2 regions of the Streptomyces sp. NBC_01171 genome follow, and region 1 is predicted to be linked to the other one. Evidence: riboswitches for the same ligand, from Rfam matches in the RefSeq annotation. Region 1 holds a riboswitch; the other holds the start of a gene.

Region 1 (10,461 bases):
CTTCTCCCCGGCGGGCAGCAGGTTGAACCAGATGCCGCCGAAGTCGTACTCGGTGCCGTAGTGGAACATCGTGGCGCCGAGGGCGACACCCCGGTGCCCGGTGACGCAGTTCCACGCCCGCGTGTATCCGTCGGCCTTGGCTCGGTCGGTGGGTTCGGCGGGGACGCCGTTCGCGTCGTCCGGAACCTCCCACTCCCCGGCCGGTCCGGTCTCGGTGACGATGTAGGGCTTGGTGTAACCGCCGTGCTCCCAGGCCGCCTTGACGTCGCACACCGCGTTGTAGGCGTTGACGGCGTAGAGGTCGAGGTCGGGCGCGTTCCTCTTGTAGTACGGCCAGGCGCCGGTCCACGCGTCGGTGGAGGTGACCGGGTGGTTGGGGTCGACGGCGTGGATCTTCTTGGTGATGTCGTTGACGAGCGTGGTGTACGCGTCGCGCTGGCGCTCCAGCTCGGCGCCGCTGTAGCAGTTCTGCAGGCCGAGCACGGACTCGTTGCCGACGTTCCACATCAGGACGCCGGGGTTGTCCTTGTAGGTGGCGGCCCACTGCGGGAACTCGGTGAGCACCTGGTTCTTGTACGTGGTGTCCGTCAGGTAGTTCACGCAGCCGCCGCTGCCGGGGCCGCCTCCCGGTTGCAGCCAGAAACCGGCGACGACCTTGATGCCCTGAGATGCGGCCGCGTCGAAGAGCGGTTTGCTGGAGGCGTCGGTGCCCCAGGTGCGGACGGTGTTGACGCCCATCGACTTCAGGTCGGGCAGGTAGCGCGGCGCGTCGGCGGTGGACGGCCCCCAGGTGAGGCCCTTGATCTGGTACGGGCTTCCGTCGACGGTCAGTTGCCAGTTGCCCTGCGAGCCGGTGACCCTGACGACGCTGCCGGCGGCCTGCGCGGGCGGGGCGGGGAGTGCGACGAGGGCTCCCGCGGCGAGGAGGCCCGCGGTGAGGGGTGCCGTGACACGGGATGCGGTCATGAGTGTCCGTCCGGTGTGCGGGTGGGGGGAAGGAGCCGGGGTCCCGCCGGCCGTAACGTGCACCGGCCGGCGGGAGGCGCCGGGATCAGGGGAGCCGGTAGTTCGCGTCGAGGGCGGCGCCGGCCTCGGGGTGCGTCTGGTCATAGCCCCGGGCGTCGCACTGGAGCGCGCCGACGACGCAGTGGTCCACCAGCGCCTTCAGGGTCGGCGCGTCCCACGCGTTGAAGAAGTCGTAGTGGAACGAGTAGCCGGCCCCGCTCGACAGCTTGACCTGGCTCATGTCCCCGTTGACCGGGAAGGCCATCTTGAACTCGATCATCGGCAGGGCGACGGGGTGGTCGTCCGGGCAGATGTTGTTGTTGGTGCCGGGGTTGACCACCGGGTACGCCATGTGGCTCTGGTGGTTCGGGGTGTCCAGGTACTTGCCGTCCCAGCAACTGGGCGCCTGGAAACGGATGTTGAGCTGGACGTCGGCCCGGTTCGGGCACTGGGCGGGGAAGTCGGTGTTGAAGTAGCTGTCGCCGCACTCCCAGCCCTCCACGAAGCCGTGGTGGGCGCGGAACTCGGCCGCCGACTGCATCGGGCTGCCGACGACGAAGCGCAGCCCCTTCGGGAAGGGGCGCACGCTGGTGTAGTCGGTGACGCCCGCCTTGTAGTAGATGGTCTGGGGGCCCACCGGCAGCACCGGCGTACTGCCCTTGAGCAGGGTCGGCATCCAGTATGCCGACTTGTCGCCGGGGGCCTTGCAGGTGGTGCCGCCGGCGTCGAGCGAGGCGGTGGTGCTGGCCGCGTCGGTGGTGGTGTTGCCCATGAAGGTGTGGTCGTGCGACTTGCCCGGCTGGCCGGGGTAGACGATCGGGTCGTCCGGCCGGGTGTGGGACACCGAACAGTTCGCCTGGAACTCGTGGAAGTACCGGTGCGGCGGCTCGGCCTTGGAGGGGACGACCCCGGTCACCGGCGGGTTCGCCGGGATGTACCCGTCGCCGTCCGGGTCCTCCGGCGAGGACTGCGTGGAGACGGGCATCGCATGGCCCGTGTGGACCGACCCCGCCACGGGGTCGGCGCTCACCGCCACGCCGGTCAGGCCGAGCGAGGTGAGGAGCAGTGCGCTGGACACCAGTAATCCTGAGACGATCTTCGATCTCCGTGCCATGGAGACCTCCTGCCACGTCGATGGGGACGGTGGGGGTCGGGCGGCCGGGACCGGCGAGAGGGACGACGCCGTCCGCGACCGTCCGCGTGACGGTCCATCACATGTGCCGTGGAAGCTGGGAGAGCGCTCTCCCGTCGTGGAGTGTTGTGGCGGTCGCGCGAGGGTGTCAAGGGAGCTGACGGAAACCGGCGGCAGATCGGTGGGCGCCCGGAAAACGCCGAAGGGCGGCACCTCCCGTGAGGGAAGTGCCGCCCTGGCGAAGGACAGTTGATCCGGAAGGATCAGAAGTCCATGTCACCGCCCGGCATGCCGCCCGGAGCGGCCGCGGCGGCCTTCTCCGGCTTGTCGGCGATGACGGCCTCGGTGGTGAGGAAGAGCGCGGCGATGGAGGCCGCGTTCTGCAGCGCGGAGCGCGTCACCTTCGCCGGGTCGATGATGCCCTCGGCGATCATGTCGACGTACTCACCGGTCGCGGCGTTCAGGCCGTTGCCGACGGGGAGGTTGCGGACCTTCTCCACGACGACGCCGCCCTCGAGACCACCGTTGACGGCGATCTGCTTCAGCGGGGCCTCCAGCGCGAGCTTGACCGCGTTGGCACCGGTCGCCTCGTCGCCCGACAGCTCCAGCTTGTCGAAGACCTGGCCGGCCTGGAGCAGAGCCACGCCACCACCGGCGACGATGCCCTCCTCGACGGCCGCCTTGGCGTTGCGCACGGCGTCCTCGATGCGGTGCTTGCGCTCCTTGAGCTCCACCTCGGTGGCGGCACCGGCCTTGATGACCGCCACGCCGCCCGCGAGCTTCGCCAGGCGCTCCTGGAGCTTCTCGCGGTCGTAGTCCGAGTCGGAGTTCTCGATCTCGGCGCGGATCTGGTTCACGCGGCCCTGCACCTGCTCCGAGGAGCCGGCGCCGTCGACGATCGTGGTCTCGTCCTTGGTGACGACGACCTTGCGGGCGCGGCCCAGCAGGTCCAGGGAGGCGTTCTCCAGCTTGAGACCGACCTCCTCGGAGATGACCTCGCCACCGGTGAGGATGGCGATGTCGCCGAGCATGGCCTTGCGGCGGTCGCCGAAGCCCGGAGCCTTGACGGCGACGGACTTGAAGGTGCCGCGGATCTTGTTGACCACCAGGGTCGACAGGGCCTCGCCCTCGACGTCCTCGGCGATGATCAGCAGCGGCTTGCCCGACTGCATGACCTTCTCCAGCAGCGGGAGCAGGTCCTTGACCGAGGAGATCTTGGAGTTGGCGATGAGGATGTACGGGTCCTCGAGCACCGCCTCCATGCGCTCCATGTCGGTCGCGAAGTAGGCGGAGATGTAGCCCTTGTCGAAGCGCATGCCCTCGGTGAGCTCGAGCTCCAGACCGAAGGTGTTGCTCTCCTCGACGGTGATGACGCCTTCCTTGCCGACCTTGTCCATCGCCTCGGCGATGAGCTCGCCGATCTGGGTGTCGGCGGCGGAGATGGAGGCGGTGGAGGCGATCTGCTCCTTGGTCTCCACGTCCTTGGCCTGCTCAAGGAGAGCGGCGGAGACAGCCTCGACGGCCTTCTCGATACCGCGCTTGAGGGCCATCGGGTTGGCGCCGGCGGCTACGTTGCGCAGGCCCTCCTTGACCAGGGCCTGGGCCAGCACGGTCGCGGTGGTCGTACCGTCGCCGGCGACGTCGTCCGTCTTCTTGGCGACTTCCTTGACCAGCTCGGCGCCGATCTTCTCGTACGGGTCCTCGAGCTCGATCTCCTTGGCGATGGAGACACCATCGTTGGTGATCGTGGGGGCGCCCCACTTCTTCTCGAGGACGACGTTGCGGCCCTTGGGGCCGAGCGTCACCTTGACGGCGTCCGCGAGCTGGTTCATGCCGCGCTCGAGGCCGCGCCGCGCCTCCTCGTCGAACGCGATGATCTTGGCCATGTGAAGTGGTCCCTCCAGGACTGGGGGTGATTCCTTCGGACCGCGCCCGCGCCCGCGACGGACGGCTCGCCGGCCTCGTGGTTCCTTGCCCCACCCGGCCTGCGGGCCTCACCGACCCGGTCCTTCGTTGTCACTCTCACCTTCAGAGTGCTAACGCAATGATTAGCACTCACCCAGGGCGAGTGCAAGCGCCTTCGGGGGATCAGGACGGGACTTAACAGGACGAAGGGCCCGCACCCTGTACCGGGTGCGGGCCCTGCGCGCTGCTGGAGACGTTCAGGCGGTGACGCGAACCATGTCGGCCTGCGGGCCCTTCTGACCCTGCGAGATCTCGAACTCGACCCGCTGACCCTCTTCCAGGCTGCGGTAGCCGTCCATCTGAATCGCGCTGTAGTGGACGAAGACGTCCGCACCACCGTCGACCGCGATGAAGCCGTACCCCTTCTCCGCGTTGAACCACTTGACGGTGCCCTGAGCCATGGCTAACTCCCCTATTACTGGCCCTTGCGCAGATCCACACCTCGTGAACCTGGGTCAGACCTCGCCCCCCAATCAGTTGGGGGCGTGCGCCGGAACGCGTCGACCGCGGCTGAATGTATCTGTCCAACTGCCGTCTGCAACAGGTCAATCGGACGAGAATTCTGGACGGACACAGTCCGGAATCTGCCGCAACTTCGGCTGAATTCGGGGCAAGTCGGGCCCCATAAAAACCAACAAATGCCGCACATTACCCGCGCATTTTGGCTGCTTCTTGTCGGGCTCGCGGCATGAATCAAGGGCGCCCGGCTCACCGGAGCGGGAGCGCGTTCCCCAACTCTACCGCGCTCAATCACGCAGAATGGCCCCCTCCGTTTCTCTTGCGGAGGGGGCCATTACCGAAGGTAAATTTCAGCCGCCGGCGACCGCCGGAATGATGGAGACACCCGCGCCGTCGGGCGTGGCGGTCTGAAGTCCGCCCTCGAAACGCACGTCGTCGTCATTGACGTAGACATTCACGAACCGGCGCAGCTTGCCCTGGTCGTCCAGGACGCGGGCGGCGATGCCCTGGTGGTGCTTCTCCAGGTCCTCGATGACCTCCGCGAGCGTGCCGCCCTCGGCGGCGACCTCGGCCTGCCCGCCGGTGTAGGTGCGCAGGATGGTCGGGATGCGAACGGTCACGCTCATGCGAGGCCAGCCTCTCGGAAGGAGTCCAGGTTCGGGCGGATGGTCGCGGTCAGACCGGTGCCGGCGACCGCGTCCAGGGTCTTCAGGCCGTCGCCGGTGTTGAGGACGACGGTGGTGAGCGAGGGGTCCAGCGCGCCGGACTCGATCAGCTTGCGGGTGACGCCGACCGTCACCCCGCCCGCCGTCTCGGCGAAGATGCCCTCGGTGCGGGCCAGCAGCTTGATGGCGTCCACGATCTGCGGGTCCGTCACGTCCTCCACCGCCCCGCCGGTGCGGCGCGCGATGTCCAGCACGTACGGCCCGTCGGCCGGGTTGCCGATGGCGAGCGACTTGGCGATGGTGTCCGGCTTCTGCGGCCGCACCACGTCGTGGCCCGCCTTGTACGCGGCCGACACCGGCGAGCAGCCCTCCGCCTGGGCACCGAAGATCTTGTACGGCTTGTCCTCGACCAGCCCGAGCGCGATCAGCTCCTTCAGCCCCTTGTCGATCTTGGTGAGCTGGGAGCCGGAGGCGATCGGCACCACGAGCTGGTCGGGCAGCTTCCAGCCGAGCTGCTCGCAGATCTCGTACGCCAGCGTCTTGGAGCCCTCGGCGTAATACGGCCGCAGGTTGACGTTGACGAAGCCCCAGCCCTCGCCGGCCGGGTCGCCGATCAGCTCGGAGCAGAAGCGGTTCACGTCGTCGTAGTTGCCCTCGATGCCGACCAGCTCGCCGCCGTAGACGGCGGCCATGACGATCTTGCCCTGCTCCAGGTCGTGCGGGATGAACACGCAGGAGCGCAGGCCCGCGCGGGCGGCGGCCGCGCCGACCGCGCCGGCCAGGTTGCCGGTGGAGGAGCAGGAGAGGGTGGTGAAGCCGAAGGCGCGGGCCGCCTCCAGCGCCTGGGCGACGACGCGGTCCTTGAAGGAGTGCGTCGGGTTGCCGGAGTCGTCCTTCACGAACAGCCCGCCGGTGACGCCGAGTTCACGGGCCAGACGGTCGGCCTTGACCAGCGGGGTCCAGCCGGGGTTGAGGTTCGGCTTGTCGGCCACGTCGGCGGGGACGGGCAGCAGCGGGGCGTAGCGCCAGATGTTCGCCGGGCCGGACTCGATGCGCGTCCGGAGCTTCTCGGTGTCGTACGCGGAGAAGTCGTAGGCGATCTCCAGCGGCCCGAAGCACTCCTCGCAGGCGAAGACGGGACCGAGCGGGACGCGGTGTCCGCACTCCCGACAGCTCAGGGCGGCGGCGGGTCCGAGATCGACGGTGGGGGTGGCGACAGTCTGCACAGCCATGGAGGCGAGGCCCTTTCTCCTCATCTTCCTCACGACGCATCTCGCCGTGAGACGGATTTGGCACCTTCCCTAGCCGGGAGCCTCGCGCGTGCCGCGACGTGTCGCGCACGGGAGACCGGCTGGAGGGTTGCCGGGGCTTCATCGGGCCGTTTCCCTCTGCCCCTCTGGATGAGCGGTATTCGGTTGTGAACGCCGTCCGACCTCGACATGCGATGGTCATCGGCGTTGTTCAAGACTGTAACCGAAGGCCAGGAGAGTTGAAGGTGTCGTCCGAACCGCGAGATGGATCACGCGGGGACCGGCGCCGAACCGGCCGGCCCGCGCAGACACGTCCCCACAGTGAGGAGCCGCAGACCATGCTGGAAGAAACCGAGCGCTGGCTGGCCACCCGCTCCTGGTCCGTGGCCGACCGCCCGCTGCACCGTGTGCTGGCCGCCAAGCAGCGGTCCGGGCAGCGCGTCTCCGTGGTGCTGCCCGCGCTGAACGAGGAGGCGACGGTCGGCGAGATCGTCTCCGTGATCCGCCACGACCTGGTCTTCCAGGCGCCGCTGGTGGACGAGATAGTCGTGGTGGACTCCGGGTCCACCGACCGCACCGCCGAGGTGGCCGCCGCCGCGGGCGCGCGGGTGGTGCACCGGGACGAGATCCTGCCCCGGCTGCCCGCCGTGCCCGGCAAGGGCGAGGTGCTGTGGCGCTCCCTGCTGGCGACCAGCGGGGACATCGTGGCCTTCGTGGACGCCGACCTGAAGGAGTTCTCCTCCGACTTCGTCCTCGGCATCGTCGGCCCGCTGCTCACCGATCCGGGCATCGACCTGGTCAAGGCGATGTACGACCGTCCACTGGGCGGCGCCGCCGGGCAGGGCGGCCGGGTGACCGAGCTGATGGCCCGCCCGCTGCTGAACATGCACTGGCCGCAACTCGCCGGGTTCGTGCAGCCGCTCGGCGGGGAGTACGCGGCCCGGCGCTCCCTGCTGGAGCGGCTGCCGTTCCCGGTGGGGTACGGGGTCGAGCTGGGCATGCTGGTGGACTCGCTGCATCTGGTCGGGCTGGACGCGCTGGCCCAGGTGGACGTCGGGGTGCGCAAGCACCGGCACCAGGACGGGCAGGCGCTCGGCCGGATGGCCGCCGCGATCTACCGCACCGCCCAGCTCCGGCTCGCGCGCGGGCATCTGGTGCGGCCGGCGCTGACCCAGTTCGAGCGGGGGGTGGGCGGTTTCGAGCCGCGTACGTACTCGGTGGACACCGAGGAGCGGCCGCCGATGGCGGAGATCGCGGAGTACGCGGCGCGGGAGGTGGCGTGAGCGGGGCTGTATACGGTCGGCTCGCCGGTCGCGCGTACGTTTGAGCATTTGTGGGCCGGGCTAGGTTGAGGCCATGGCTACGCAGGGTGCTGAGGTGCTGGTCGCGTCCAATCGCGGCCCGGTTTCGTACACGGTCGGTCCGGACGGTGAGCTGAGCTCCCGCCGGGGCGGCGGCGGTCTCGTCTCGGGGCTGTCGGCGATCGGTCCGGACACGGACGCGGTGTGGGTGTGCGCCGCGCTCGGGGACGGCGACCGGGAGGCGGTGCGGCGCGCGGACGGCGCACTGCTCCCCGCCGAGGACACCGGCGGGCAGCGGGTGCGGATGCTGGACATCGACGCGGAGGTCTACGCCGACGCGTACAACGGGATCGCCAACTCGGCGCTGTGGTTCGTGCACCACATGCTGTACCAGACGCCGCTGGAGCCGGTGTTCGACGCGGAGTTCCGCCGGCAGTGGGACGCCTACCGCGCCTACAACCAGGCGTTCGCGGAGGCCCTGGCCGAGGAGGCGGCGCCGGGGGCGGCGGTGCTGATCCAGGACTACCACCTGGCGCTGGCCCCCCGGATGCTGCGCAAGCTCCGGCCCGACCTGCGCATCGGCCACTTCTCGCACACCCCTTGGGCGCCGCCGGACTACTTCCGCCTGCTCCCGGACGACATCGCGGCCGAGCTGCTCACCGGCATCCTGGGCGCGGACCGGGCGGCCTTCCTGACCCGGCGCTGGGCGGACGCGTTCACCGACTGCTGTCACGCGGTCCTGGGTCCGGGCATCCCGTCGGGTACGGAGATCGGGGTGCACGGTCTGGGCGCGGACGCGGAGTTCCTGCGGGAGCGGGCGCACCGGGCGGACGTGGACGAGCGGATGGCTCTGCTGCGGGAGGAGATCGGCGAGGGGCGCCGGACGATCGTCCGGGTGGACCGTACCGAGCTGTCCAAGAACATCGTGCGCGGGCTGCTGGCGTACCGGCGCCTCCTGGAGGACCACCCCGAGTGGCGCGAACGCGTGGTCCACGTCGCCTTCGCCTACCCCTCCCGCCAGGACCTCGCCCTGTACCGCTCCTACATGGAAGAGGTCCGCCGGGTGACGGAGCAGATCAACTCCGAGTACGGCACCCCCACGTGGACGCCGGTCCTCCTTCACCTCGACGACGACTTCGCCCGCTCCCTGGCCGCCTACCGCCTCGCCGACGTAGCCCTCGTGAACCCCATCCGCGACGGCATGAACCTCGTCGCCAAGGAGGTCCCGGTCGTCTCCGACGAGGGCGTGGCCCTGGTCCTCTCCCGCGAGGCGGGCGCGTACGAGGAGTTGTCCGAGCACGCCATCACGGTCAACCCGTACGACATCGTCGGCACGGCGGAGGCCCTCCACGAGGCCCTGACCCTCCCCGACCCGGTCCGCGCCGAACGCTCCAAGCACCTCTCCGACGCGGCGACGGCCCTCCCCCCGGCCAAGTGGTTCCTGGAGCAGTTGAACGCACTGCGGGGCTGAGCCGACGCATCGGCCGGCGGTCTGCTCAGTGACAGGCCAGCCAGCCGATGCCCAGGGCGGTGGTGAGACCGGCCCCGGCCCGGGCGGCGAGCCGGTTGCGGTCGGCCAGGAAGCCGAACAGCGCGGCGGTCACCAGCACGGCACCCGTACCGACCGCCGCGCGCGGCAGACCGTCGTCGTGACCGGGTCGCGCCGTGCGGCGGGCCCCACGTCGCCCGGTGACCTTCGGCTTCAGCCGAGGTGCGCCGCCAATTTTCCGAGCAAGTCCACCACACCCGCCGGGCCGTCCACCACCAGGTCGGCCCGCTCCGCCAGCTCCGTCACCTCGGTGCTGCCGCTGCACACCAGGAGGGACGGGGTGCCCTCGGAGCGGAGTTTTTCCAGGGCCGCGAAGGCGGGGAGGTCGCCGAGGTCGTCGCCGGCGTAGAGGACGGATTCGGCGCGTGTGGTGCGGAGGTGGTCCAGGAGGGCCACGCCCTTGTCCATGCCGGGCGGGCGGAGTTCGAGGACGAGGCGGCCGGGCTCGACGATGAGGCCGTGGCGGGTGGCGAGGTCGGTGAGGGGGGCGCGGAGGGTTTCGAAGGCGGCTTCGGGGTCCTCGGCACGGCGGGTGTGGACGGCGACCGCGCGGCCCTTCTCCTCGATCCAGGTGCCGGGCCAGGCACCGGCCCGGTCCAGGACGCCGGGGAGTTCCGCGCGGACCGCGGCGATGCCGGGATGCGGGGCGGGCGCGGTGACGGTGCCGGTGGCGGCGTCCCAGCGCTCGGCGCCGTAGTGGCCGAGGACGACGAGGTGCTCCAGGCCGGGGACCCCGGCGAAGCCGCCGTTGCGGACCGCGACCCCGGCCGGGCGGCCGGTGACCACGGCGACGGAGGCCACCTTCGGCGCGAGCGCCGCCAGCGCGGGCACCGCGCCGGGGTGGGCGCGGGCCTGGTCGGGGTCGGCGACGATGGGGGCCAGCGTGCCGTCGAAGTCCAGGCCGATCACGGCGGTACGCGGCCGCTCAAGCAGTGCCCGCAGACCGTCGCGGCCCGCCTGGGTCACCGGAACCGGCAGCGCACTGTCCTCGGCGGTGTTGTCAGGGTTGCCCATAGGGCGACACTATCCGCGCCGGGCCGCCCTCACGCCTCAGCGTTCCGACCTTCTCGCCTCGCGGACCCGGCGCAGCCGGTTGACCGTCACCGGGTCGTGCCGGAGGGCGCGCTCGTCGTCC
Region 2 (10,461 bases), 1.2 Mb from region 1:
GCTCCAGGTCGCCGAGCTTGGCCTCCGCCTCGGCCCGCTCCTGGGCGAGGTCGCGCAACGTGCCGCTCAGCTCGCGCAGTTGTCCGGCCTGGCGGGTGTCGATGCGGTCGACGACGGACGCCTTGTCGAGGTAGTCGTCGGGGTCGGCGGAGAAGAGCAGGGCGACGGCCGGGTCGATGCCGCCGGAGCGGTACTCGGCACCGGCGAGCGAACCCAGCCGCTCCCGCAGGGAGTTGACCCGCTGCTGGGTGCGGGCGATGTGGTCCTGGGCGTCGCGGACCTCGTGGCGGAGCTTGTCGGCACGCTCGTCGGCCCGGTCGTAGTCCTCGGTGGCGCGCTCGGCCTGGGCGTAGAGCCGGTCCAGTTCGGCGCGGGCGCCGTCCCGGGGTGCCGCGTGGGCGGCGGGTACGGCGCCGAGGGCGGCGGCCGCGGCCGACAGCACGCACAGGGCGGCTGCGCCCCGGTCGCATCCGGATGTTGCGGGACGGCGATGGGACGCCACGGTGGTCCTTCCCCTGGACGACGGGAATCGTCCCCCCGGCGCGCGGACGGGCGGGGGCCCTCGGTGCCGGGGAAACGCGCCAGACAGTAGCCGCAGCGGCACCCGCCGGCCAACGACCGCCGTGCGCACACACGGTGACGCCCCGACGCCGACGCAGGTCAGCGGCGGGGCGCCAGGGGTCGCGCGGTGCCGTGATTCGCCCGTTCGGGCGGGTGTGGCGAGGAGACCGGAGCCGGTGTCAGACGCGGACGCCGAACATGAACGGGCCGCCGATGGTGCTCATGGACTCGTAGCGGACGACCGTGCCGGTGCGCGGGGCGTGCAGGATCTGGCCGTTGCCCGCGTAGAGACCGACGTGGTGGATGTCGTTGAAGAAGAAGACGAGGTCGCCGACCTGGAGGTCGCTCGTGGAGTAGATCCGGGTGCCGATGTTGGCCTGCGCCTCGGAGGTGCGCGGGATGGAGACACCGGCCTGGGCGTAGGCCCAGGAGGTCAGACCGGAGCAGTCGTACGAGGAGGGGCCGGTGGCGCCGTAGACGTACGGGGTGCCGATCTTGCTCTGGGCGGCGGAGAACGCGGCTCCGGCGCGGCCGGAGGCGGGGACGGCGTTGCCGAGCTGGACGCGCTCGCTGGAGGAGCGGTCGGCACGCTGCTGCTCGGCGGCGAGGGCCTGCTTCTCCTTGGCGGTCAGGGTGTTGAGCAGGCGCTGCGCCTCGCCCAGCTTGCCCTGGACCTCCTGCTTCTTCTTGCCCAGCTCGGTGCGGGTGGCGGCGAGGTCCTTGAGCTTCTCGGTGGCCTCGGCGCGGTCCTGGGCGAGTTCGCGCTGCTTGTCCTGGATCTTTCTCAGCGCCTCGACCTGCTGGCCGCTCAACTGGTCGAGCGTGGACGCCTTGTCGAGGTAGTCGTCCGGGTCGGCGGAGAGGAAGAGCTGGACCGAGGGGTCGATGCCGCCACTGCGGTACTGGGCGGTGGCGAGCGAACCGAGGCCGTCGCGCAGCTTGTTGAGGTCCTGCTGGCCGCGGGCGACGTTGTCCTGGATCGTGGAGATCTCCTTCTGGAGCTTCTCCTGCTTCTCCTTGGCGCCGTTGTACTTCTCGGTGGCCTGCTCGGCCTGCTCGTAGAGCTTGTCGACCTGCGCCTTGACCTCGGTCTTTCCGGGCTTCTCGCTCGGGGCCGCGTTGGCCGCGTTCGCGCTCAGCGCGACGGCGGCGGCCGCCGCGGTGGTCAGCACGGTGACACGCGTGCGACTCGGCTGCTTGGGTCGACGATGGGACGCCACTGAGGACGAACTCCTTCTTGTGAGTGATCACCCGCTCGGAGGTTCGAACCGACCCTAGTGACCCAGTTGTGATCAGTTCAAATCCTCACAGCAAAAAATCCAGTCCCTCGCTGCATATTTTGCACTCAACGCACCACACGTGACGTCGGGTTGACTCTCCGTACCCCACAGACGCCCTCAATCCGGTCATGCGGCACGTCCGTTGGGCGTTCAGGACAGTCGCTTGAGAAGTACCGCAGAGGCCACCGGGCGCGCGCCGGCGCGTGCGACACCGTCCGCCACCTCGCGGTCGGTGGAGGCCACGATGACCGGCCGGCCCGGCGGTTCGGCGCGGACGAGCTGGCGGATCAGCTCGTCCGCCGTCACGCCCGGCTTGGAGAACAGCACCCGCACCCCGCGCGGCGGCGCGAGCAGTACCGGTGCGGCCAGTTCGGCGCCGTCGAAGACACAGGTGACCTCGGCGCCGGTCTGCGCGGCGAGCGCGGAGAGCTGGCCGAGCAGTCTGAGCCGCTGCTTCTCCAGCGGCATCTGCGGATAGCCGGTCTTGGTGACGTTGTAGCCGTCGACCACCAGATGGGCCTGCGGCAGCGCGAGCAACTGGTCGAGGATGGCCGGGTCGTGCTCGGACAGGGCGCGGGCGGCGATGTCCTTGGGGGTCATCCGGCCCGGCTCCACCGCGTCCACGGTCTCCGCCGGACGCACCGACACCGGCGGCAGGGCGAGTTCGCGGCGCAGCCCTTGAGCCGCCTCCAGCACGGTGTCGAGCAGCAGCCGTACCCGCATGTCCTCCACGCTGCGGCCCTCGCGGACCGCGCGGCGGGTCGCCTCCAGCGCGGCCTCCGACTCGCCGAGGCGGGTCTTGAGCCGGCGGGACTCGCTCTCGGCGGCGGAGACGGCCGCCTGGCCCTCGGCCCGCGCGGACTCGGTCTCGGCACGCTCCTTGCGCAGCGCGGCCTCTCCGCGCTTGACGTCGCTCAGGGCCGAGCGCAGCTTGCGGTGCAGTGCGTCGGCCTCCTTCTTGGCCGCGTCCAGCTCGGCGCGCAGCCGGGCGGTCTCGGCGCGGGTGTGCTCGCGGGCCCGCTCCAGCTCCTCGCGCAGCTTCTCCAGCTCGGCGCGGCTCTCCTCGTCCACGCGCTCGGCGTCGGCGCGCTGGGCCTCCTCGCCGGCCGCGGCGACCAGCTTGGCCCAGCCCGGCGGGCGCAGCACATAGGCGGCGGCCGCGACGTCGAGGGGGTCGGCGGCCGGGGGCGGCGCGCCCGCTTCCAGCGCGCCGCACAGCTCGGGCTGGGTCTCCTTGTAGCGCTCGCCGATCCGCTGCCGGAAGAGGCGTTCCGTCTCCAGCGCGGCGGCCATCGCGTTCCCGGCGAACTTGGCCCGCCGGTTCGGCGCGAACCGGGCGTACTGCCTCAGAGGAGCGGGCAGTTCGGCCATGGTCAGGGCACCGAAGGCGTCCGAGACGATTCCCACGACCCGGCGGCGCACGCCGTCGGGCAGCGGACGGTCAAGCACCTCGGCGGTGCCGTCCTCCGGCCCCCCGCCCGCGGTCTCCACCATCCGTCACACCCCAATGCCCGACATGCCCGACCCATCCGTCCGATCCCGCGCGGACCGCTCCGCCTCAGGAGGCGGCGCCCGGCCTGTCCACGAGTTCCACCTGGTCCACCGCGTTGCACCAGCGGCAACGGACCGACTCGATGGTCTCACTGACCACCTCGCGTTCCTCGACGGACGGCTCCCCGGCCAGGTCGAGGTGGACGTACTCGACGACCTTGGAGGAACGGGTCACGTCGAACCGGGTGAGGTTGCCGCACAGGGTGCAGCGCCAGCGTGTCGTGGCGGTCGGCGGAGGAACCGTCATGGCGCAGCTCGCTTCCTTCTCGTCGCGTCCGGCGGACTTCGGCGCGCCGGGTCCGGCGCGTGTGGCCGTAACCCTACGGCCTGCCGGGTGTTCGCCGCCCGCCTGTCCGAAGCGGCGAGGCGGTCTGTACCGGTGCGTCCGGTTACGTCATGCTCTGTATTCATGATCAGAGAGTGGAGCACGACCGCCGCCCGGACCGTCAGGGCGGTCCGGGGCACCCCCGCGCCGCTGACGTACGGCCTCATCGCCCTGTGCTGCCTGATCTTCCTGCTGGGCCCGGCCTCCGGTTTCACCCACACGTACGGCACCGGGGACGCGCTGCTCGCGGCGCAGCGGGCGTACTTCCGGCACTGGGGGGTGATCCCGGCCGGTCTCTTCGCGGAGCCGGTGCGCGACGCGCTCACCCCGGTGACCGCGCTGTTCGTGCACGGGAGCTGGGTGCATCTGCTCGGCAACATGCTGTTCCTCTTCGTCTTCGGCGTGCTCACCGAGGAACGGATGGGCCGCGTCGAGTTCGCCCTCTTCTACGTCGGCTGCGGCTACCTCGCCCTGCTCGGGTACGCGCTGGCCAACGCGGACTCCGAGCAGTCCCTGGTCGGCGCCTCGGGGGCCATCTCCGCGGTCCTCGGCGCCTTCCTCCACCTCTTTCCGCGGGCCCGTGTCACCAGTCTCCTCCCGTTCCTCTTCTTCCTCCCGCTGCGCTTCCCGGCCTGGGTGGTGCTGCCCTTCTGGGCGGGCCTCCAGTGGTACGCGGCGGGCCGCGCGCCCGAGGGTCCCGGCGTCGCCTACCTCGCCCATGTGATCGGCTTCTGCCTGGGCTTCGGCTACGCCTGGCTGCGGTACGGCAGGAAGCAGCGCGCGAACGACCGGCCGGGCGAGGCTAGAGTTGAGCCCGCCCCGGCTACGGCGTCCAAGGGAGAGAACCAGCCGTGATCACCGCGATCGTCCTGATCAAGACCAGCGTGGACCGGATTCCGGAGATCGCCGAGCAGATCGCCGCGCTGGAGAGCGTGAGCGAGGTCTTCTCCGTCACCGGCACCTACGACCTGATCGCCATGGTCCGCGTGGCCCGCCACGAGGACCTCGCCGAGGTCATCCCCGGCCGCATCAGCAAGATCCAGGGCGTGGAGGGCACCGACACCCACGTCGCCTTCCGCACCTACTCCCAGCACGACCTGGAAGCCGCCTTCGCCATCGGCCTCGACAGCTAGCCCCTCCGGGGGCGGCGCCGCGAAGTCCCACCCGGCGCCGCCAGGGTCCTGGGCGCTGCGGCCGGACGACCGGGCCCGTCGCCAGGCCGACGGCGGCGGGCGGCCGCTTCGGGGCATCCGCCGGGCCGCCCTTCCCCCCATCGAGCCGACGCCGTCCGACCGGGTCGAGCCCCGGGCCGCCGGAACCGCGCCTCAGCTCTCCGGGACGCAGCGGCCGTTTTCCGTGCGGTAGGTCCAGCGGGCGCCGCGGGTGACCAGTTCGCGCAGGGCCGTCACGAAGCGGGTGACGTGCTCGTCCGGGGTGCCCGCGCCGAAGCTGACGCGGACGGCGTTCAGGGTGCCGGTGCCGCAGCCGGCCTGCTCGGCGGCGGCCGTGCCGAGAAGGGCGTGCACCAGGGGGTGGGCGCAGAAGAGGCCGTCGCGGACGCCGATGCCGTACTCGGCGGAGAGCGCGGCGGCGAGGTGGGAGCTGTTCCAGCCCTCCACCACGAAGGAGAGGACGCCCACGCGCGGGGCGTCGTCGCCGAACAGGGAGAGCACCCGCACCCCGGGCACCTCGGCGAGGCCGGCCTGGAGCAGCCCGAGCAGGTGCCGCTCACGGGCGGCCAGCGCCTCAGGGCCTGCCTCGGTGAGCGCCCGGCAGGCCGAGGCGATCGAGTAGGCGCCGATGACGTTGGGGGAACCCGCCTCGTGCCGGGCGGCGCCCTCGTGCCACTCCACCTCCACGCGGCCGTCGGCCCGCCGGGCCACCGTGCGGCTGGCGCCGCCGCCCGCGAGGTACGGCTCGGCAGCCGAGAGCCAGTCGGCCCGCCCGGCGAGCACCCCGGAGCCGAAGGGCGCGTACAGCTTGTGCCCGGAGAACGCGATCCAGTCGACGTCCAGCTCGCGCACACTCACCGGCTGGTGCGGCACCAACTGGGCGGCGTCCAGCACGATCCGCGCCCCGGACGCGTGCGCGGCGGCCGCCAGTTCGCGCACCGGCCACAGCTCGCCGGTGACATTGGAGGCGCCGGTGACGCAGACCAGCGCGGGGCGCGCGGTGTCCCGGGCGGCGAGGGCCCGCTCCAGCGTGCGCACGGCCCCGGCGGCACTGCGCGGGGCGTCCAGGAAGGTCACGTCGGCCTCGCGCCAGGGCAGCAGCGCGGCGTGGTGCTCGGTCTCGAAGACGTACACCTCGCACCCGGCGGGCAGCGCGCGGGCCAGCAGGTTCAGCGAGTCCGTGGTGGACCGGGTGAAGACCACCTGGTCGTCGCCCCGGCAGTCGAGGAACTCCGCGACCGTGCGGCGGGCGTTCTCGAACAGCTCGGTGGAGAGCTGCGAGAGATGCCCGGCGCCCCGGTGCACGCTGCCGTAGTAGGGGGCGTAGGCGGCGACGTCGTCCCAGACCCGCTGGAGCGCGGGGGCGCTGGCGGCGTAGTCGAGCGCGGCGTAGCCGACCTCTCCCCCGGTGACGAGCGGCACGGCGACGTCCCGGCCGAGCACCGGCAGCGGGGCGGGCACGGCTTCGGTCGCGGCGGGGGCGGGGGCGAAGGCGGTGGAGACGGACATGGCTGAACTCCCGTGAGGCAGGCCGGAGTCACCGCGCGCAGGGCATGCGTACGCGGCGCCGGAGGAAGAGTGAAAGGGGGTGTGCGGAGGCGGGGCTCGGCGGCCCTAGCGCATTCGCTTGCTCACGGAAAAAAGCTCCCTCGTACGACCAGGACCCCTGGTTCTCGAGGGGTCCGCGCTTGCCGTAGACCTTCTGGGCTACGGCCTGGTCCTCACCCGGAGCACCCCGCCACGGACGGAGGGTTGCCGGACAGCCGGCCGGGGCCGCATGGCTGTCGCTCATGACCTGATCAGGAAGCTAGCCGGACGGTGCGCGCGGCGCAACCGGCGTCCGGATGCCGAAACGCCGGCGCGGCGGAGAGCAACCGCTCCCCGCCGCGCCGAAAAACACCACTTACCGGTTGCTGGCAGCCACCCAGCGCTCCAGCGTGCGCGCCGCCGCCCCGGAGTCGATGGACTCGGCAGCTCTCGCCATGCCCGCCCGGAGCTGGTCCGCCAGCGGCTCCTCCGTCGGGTCCAGCGCCACCAGCGCGGCCGCCGAGTTCAGCAGCACCGCGTCCCGCACCGGCCCGCGCTGGCCCTCCAGCACCTGCCGGGCCACCATCGCGTTGTACGCCGGGTCGCCGCCGCGCAGCGCCTCCACCGGCACCAGCTCGATGCCGACGTCACGCGGGTTGAAGACCTCCTCGGTGACCTTGCCGTCGCGCACGATCCACACCCGCGAGGGCGAGGTCGTGGTCAGCTCGTCCAGTCCGTCCTCGCCCCGGAAGACCAGCGAGGAGTTGCCGCGCTCGGCGAAGACGCCCGCGACGATCGGCGCCATGGCCAGGTTCGCCACGCCCACCGCCTGGGACCGCACCCGCGCCGGGTTGGTCAGCGGACCGATCACATTGAAGACCGTACGGATGCCGAGCTGGCCGCGCGCGGCGCCGACATGACGCAGCGCCGGGTGGAACTTGACCGCGAAGCAGAAGGTGATCCCCGCCTCCTCCGCGACCTCCGCCACCCGCTTCGGCGTCAGCTCCAGGTTGACGCCGAGCCGCTCCAGCACGTCCGAGGAACCGGAGGCCGAGGACGCGGCCCGGTTGCCGTGCTTGATGACCTTCGCGCCGGTGCCGGCGACCACGATGGAGGACATCGTGGAGATGTTCACCGTCTTGGCGCCGTCCCCGCCGGTGCCGACGATGTCCACGGTCCGGCCGGGCACCTCGATCACGTTGGCGTGGTCGTACATCGCCCGGACGATCCCGGTGATCTCCTCGACCGTCTCGCCCTTGGCCCGCAGCGCCACCAGGAAGCCCGCGATCTGGGCGTCCGTGGCCTCGCCGCGCATGATCCGGTTCATCGCCCAGGCGGTGGCGTCGGCGCTCTGGTCCCGGCCCTCCAGCAGGGCGTTCAGTACCTCGGGCCAGGAACGGCCCGCCGCGGTGTCGCCTCCAGCGGGGGTCACAGCGCTCATCAGGCCGCTCCTGGGTGTGTGTGAGGAAGATCAGGTGTTCCGGGGCACGCGGGGTGCCCGCTCCCACCCTATCCAGCCCGAACAGGGCGAAGGGCCCCGCCGGTGTTCCGGACGGGGCCCTTCGGCCGTGGCGTGGCGACGCGCGCGGGGATCAGTGGTGGCCGTGGCCGCTCGTGATCTCCTTGTACTCGTCGACGGTCGGCTTGGGGATCTGGTTGTCCTTGCCGTAGTAGGCGTTGGACAGCTTGACCCGCAGCCGCTCGGTGGGCTTCACCTTGCGCTCGACCCCGTTCTCGTCGACCGTGGGGCCGATCTCGGCGGGCTCGTACTGGTGGTGCGCCGTCAGGGTGTGGAGCTGCTCCTGGCTGAGCGGCTCGTGCACCTCGATGAACTCACCGTGCGGCAGGCGCTTGATGATGCCGGTCTCGCGGCCGTGCAGCACCTTGTCCTTGTCCCGGCGCTGGAGGCCGAGGCAGATCCGCTTGGTGGCGATGAACGCGATCACCGGTCCGGCGAAGAAGAAGATCCGGACGAACCAGGTGACCTGGTTGATCGACAGGTGGAAGTGGGTGGCCCACAGGTCGTTGCCACCGCCCACCAGACCGATCATGTACACCGTGACCCAGGCGACGCCGAACGCGGTACGCGTCGGGGCGTTGCGCGGGCGGTCCAGGATGTGGTGCTCGTTCTTGTCACCGGTGACCCAGGACTCGATGAACGGGTAGACCGCGATGGCCATCAGCACGACACCGAACAGGATCAGCGGGATGAACACGCCCAGGACCAGCGTGTGGCCCCAGAAGTTGATCTCCCAGCCCGGCATGTAGCGGACCAGACCCTCGGCGAAGCCCATGTACCAGTCGGGCTGGGCGCCGGTGGAGACCTGGTCGGGCCGGTAGGGGCCCATCGCCCAGATCGGGTTGATCTGGGTGACCGCCGCGATGGCCGCGATGACACCGAAGACCAGGAAGAAGAAGCCTCCGGCCTTGGCCATGTACACCGGCAGCAGCGGCATGCCGACGACGTTGGTCTCCTTCTTCCCCGGACCCGCGAACTGCGTGTGCTTGTGGTAGAAGACCAGGATCAGGTGCGCCACCATCAGGCCGAGCATGATGCCCGGCAGCAGCAGGATGTGGATCGAGTAGAACCGGGCCACGAAGTCGTGGCCGGGGAACTCCCCGCCGAAGAGGAAGAACGAGATGTACGTGCCGACGATCGGCATGGACAGGATCGCGCCCTCGGTGAAGCGCACACCGGTGCCGGAGAGCAGGTCGTCCGGGAGCGAGTAACCGGTGAAACCGGTGAACATGCCGAGGACGAACAGCAGGAAGCCGAACAGCCAGTTGACCTCACGCGGCTTGCGGAACGCGCCGGTGAAGAACACGCGCATCATGTGCACGAACATGCCCGCGAGGAAGATCAGCGCGGCCCAGTGGTGGATCTGCCGGATGAGCAGACCACCGCGCACATCGAAGGAGATGTGCAGGGTCGAGTTGAACGCCTCCGACATGAGCTGTCCCTGGAGCGGGACGTAACTGCCGTGGTACTCCACCTCGTTCATCGACGGGTGGAAGAACAGCGTCAGGTACACACCGGTCAGGATGATGATGAGGAAGCTGTACATGCAGACTTCGCCCAGCATGAACGACCAGTGGTCCGGGAAGACCTTGCGCATGTTGGCCTTGGCCAGGGAGAAGATCCCCAGCCGGCCGTCCGCCCAGTCGGCGATGCGCTCGCCGGCCGGCGCCTTCCCGCGAGAGCGGGGGGCTTCGTTCGCTTCAGTACTCATCCGCGCTCCCAGAATGCAGGACCGACGGGCTCCGCGAAGTCGCCGAGCGCCTCGAGGTAGCCCTCGTCGTTCACACCGATGCGGAGCTGCGGCAGGGCGTGACCGGCGGGGCCGAAGATCACTCGGGCACCGTCGGAGAGGTCGAAGGTGGACTGGTGGCACGGGCAGAGCACGTGGTGCGTCTGCTGCTCGTACAGGGAGATCGGGCAGCCCACGTGGGTGCAGATCTTCGAGAACGCGACGATGCCCTCGTGGGACCAGGCCAGTTCCTGCTTGTCCTTGATGTCGTTCGGCTGGAGCCGGACGATCATCAGGGCGGCCTTGGCGATCTGGTCCTGGAAGTCCTCGTCCTTCTCCTCCAGGCCCTCGGGCTTGGCGAAGGTCAGCGAGCCGACGGCCACGTCCTCGGGACGCAGCGGCTCGTTGGTGTTGACGTTGACGAGGAGCTTGCCCTTCGCCCACAGCGTGTGGCGGAGCGAGTTGTGCGGCAGCGGGCCGAGGTCGCGCAGCAGCATCACGCCGGAGAGCGGCACCAGGGCGAGCGCGCCGAACATCGTGTTGCGGATCAGCTTGCGACGGCCGATGCCGGACTCGGCGGCTCCCTGGCGGAAGTCGTCGAAGACCTGTGCGCGGACCGTGGGGTCCGCCGCGATCGGGTGGCGCTCGGCCACCATCTCGACGTCGGACATCAGGGTGCGCGCCCAGTGGACGGCGCCCGCGCCGATGCAGAACAGCGCCACACCGAGGGTCAGGCCCAGCGCGAAGTTGAGCGCGCTGATGTGCCCGATCGGGAAGACGAAGATCGACTGGTCGTG

The links. Region 1 has a riboswitch for S-adenosylmethionine ahead of thrC (threonine synthase). Riboswitches for the same ligand answer to the same signal wherever they lie in the genome.
Region 2: another riboswitch for S-adenosylmethionine. It lies ahead of OG448_RS22240 (aminotransferase class V-fold PLP-dependent enzyme); the one in region 1 lies ahead of thrC (threonine synthase).

The regions. Positions count from the first base shown of each region.
Region 1 is NZ_CP108609.1:3,671,855-3,682,315, reverse strand. Features, by position in the region: gene OG448_RS17135 (discoidin domain-containing protein) at 1-966, opposite strand, end outside; gene OG448_RS17130 (DUF1996 domain-containing protein) at 1,052-2,119, opposite strand; gene groL (chaperonin GroEL) at 2,401-4,023, opposite strand; gene OG448_RS17120 (cold-shock protein) at 4,300-4,503, opposite strand; gene OG448_RS17115 (MoaD/ThiS family protein) at 4,912-5,187, opposite strand; gene thrC (threonine synthase) at 5,184-6,458, opposite strand; SAM riboswitch class I at 6,476-6,633, opposite strand; gene OG448_RS17105 (glucosyl-3-phosphoglycerate synthase) at 6,815-7,759, shown strand; gene OG448_RS17100 (trehalose-6-phosphate synthase) at 7,833-9,248, shown strand; gene otsB (trehalose-phosphatase) at 9,480-10,340, opposite strand; gene OG448_RS17090 (DUF3263 domain-containing protein) at 10,377-10,461, opposite strand, start outside.
Region 2 is NZ_CP108609.1:4,825,246-4,835,706, reverse strand. Features, by position in the region: gene OG448_RS22270 (NlpC/P60 family protein) at 1-502, opposite strand, end outside; gene OG448_RS22265 (NlpC/P60 family protein) at 741-1,781, opposite strand; gene OG448_RS22260 (NYN domain-containing protein) at 1,992-3,335, opposite strand; gene OG448_RS22255 (hypothetical protein) at 3,400-3,639, opposite strand; gene OG448_RS22250 (rhomboid family intramembrane serine protease) at 3,802-4,572, shown strand; gene OG448_RS22245 (Lrp/AsnC family transcriptional regulator) at 4,569-4,850, shown strand; gene OG448_RS22240 (aminotransferase class V-fold PLP-dependent enzyme) at 5,043-6,398, opposite strand; SAM riboswitch class IV at 6,569-6,685, opposite strand; gene trpD (anthranilate phosphoribosyltransferase) at 6,793-7,857, opposite strand; gene OG448_RS22230 (cytochrome bc complex cytochrome b subunit) at 8,009-9,646, opposite strand; gene OG448_RS22225 (Rieske 2Fe-2S domain-containing protein) at 9,643-10,461, opposite strand, start outside.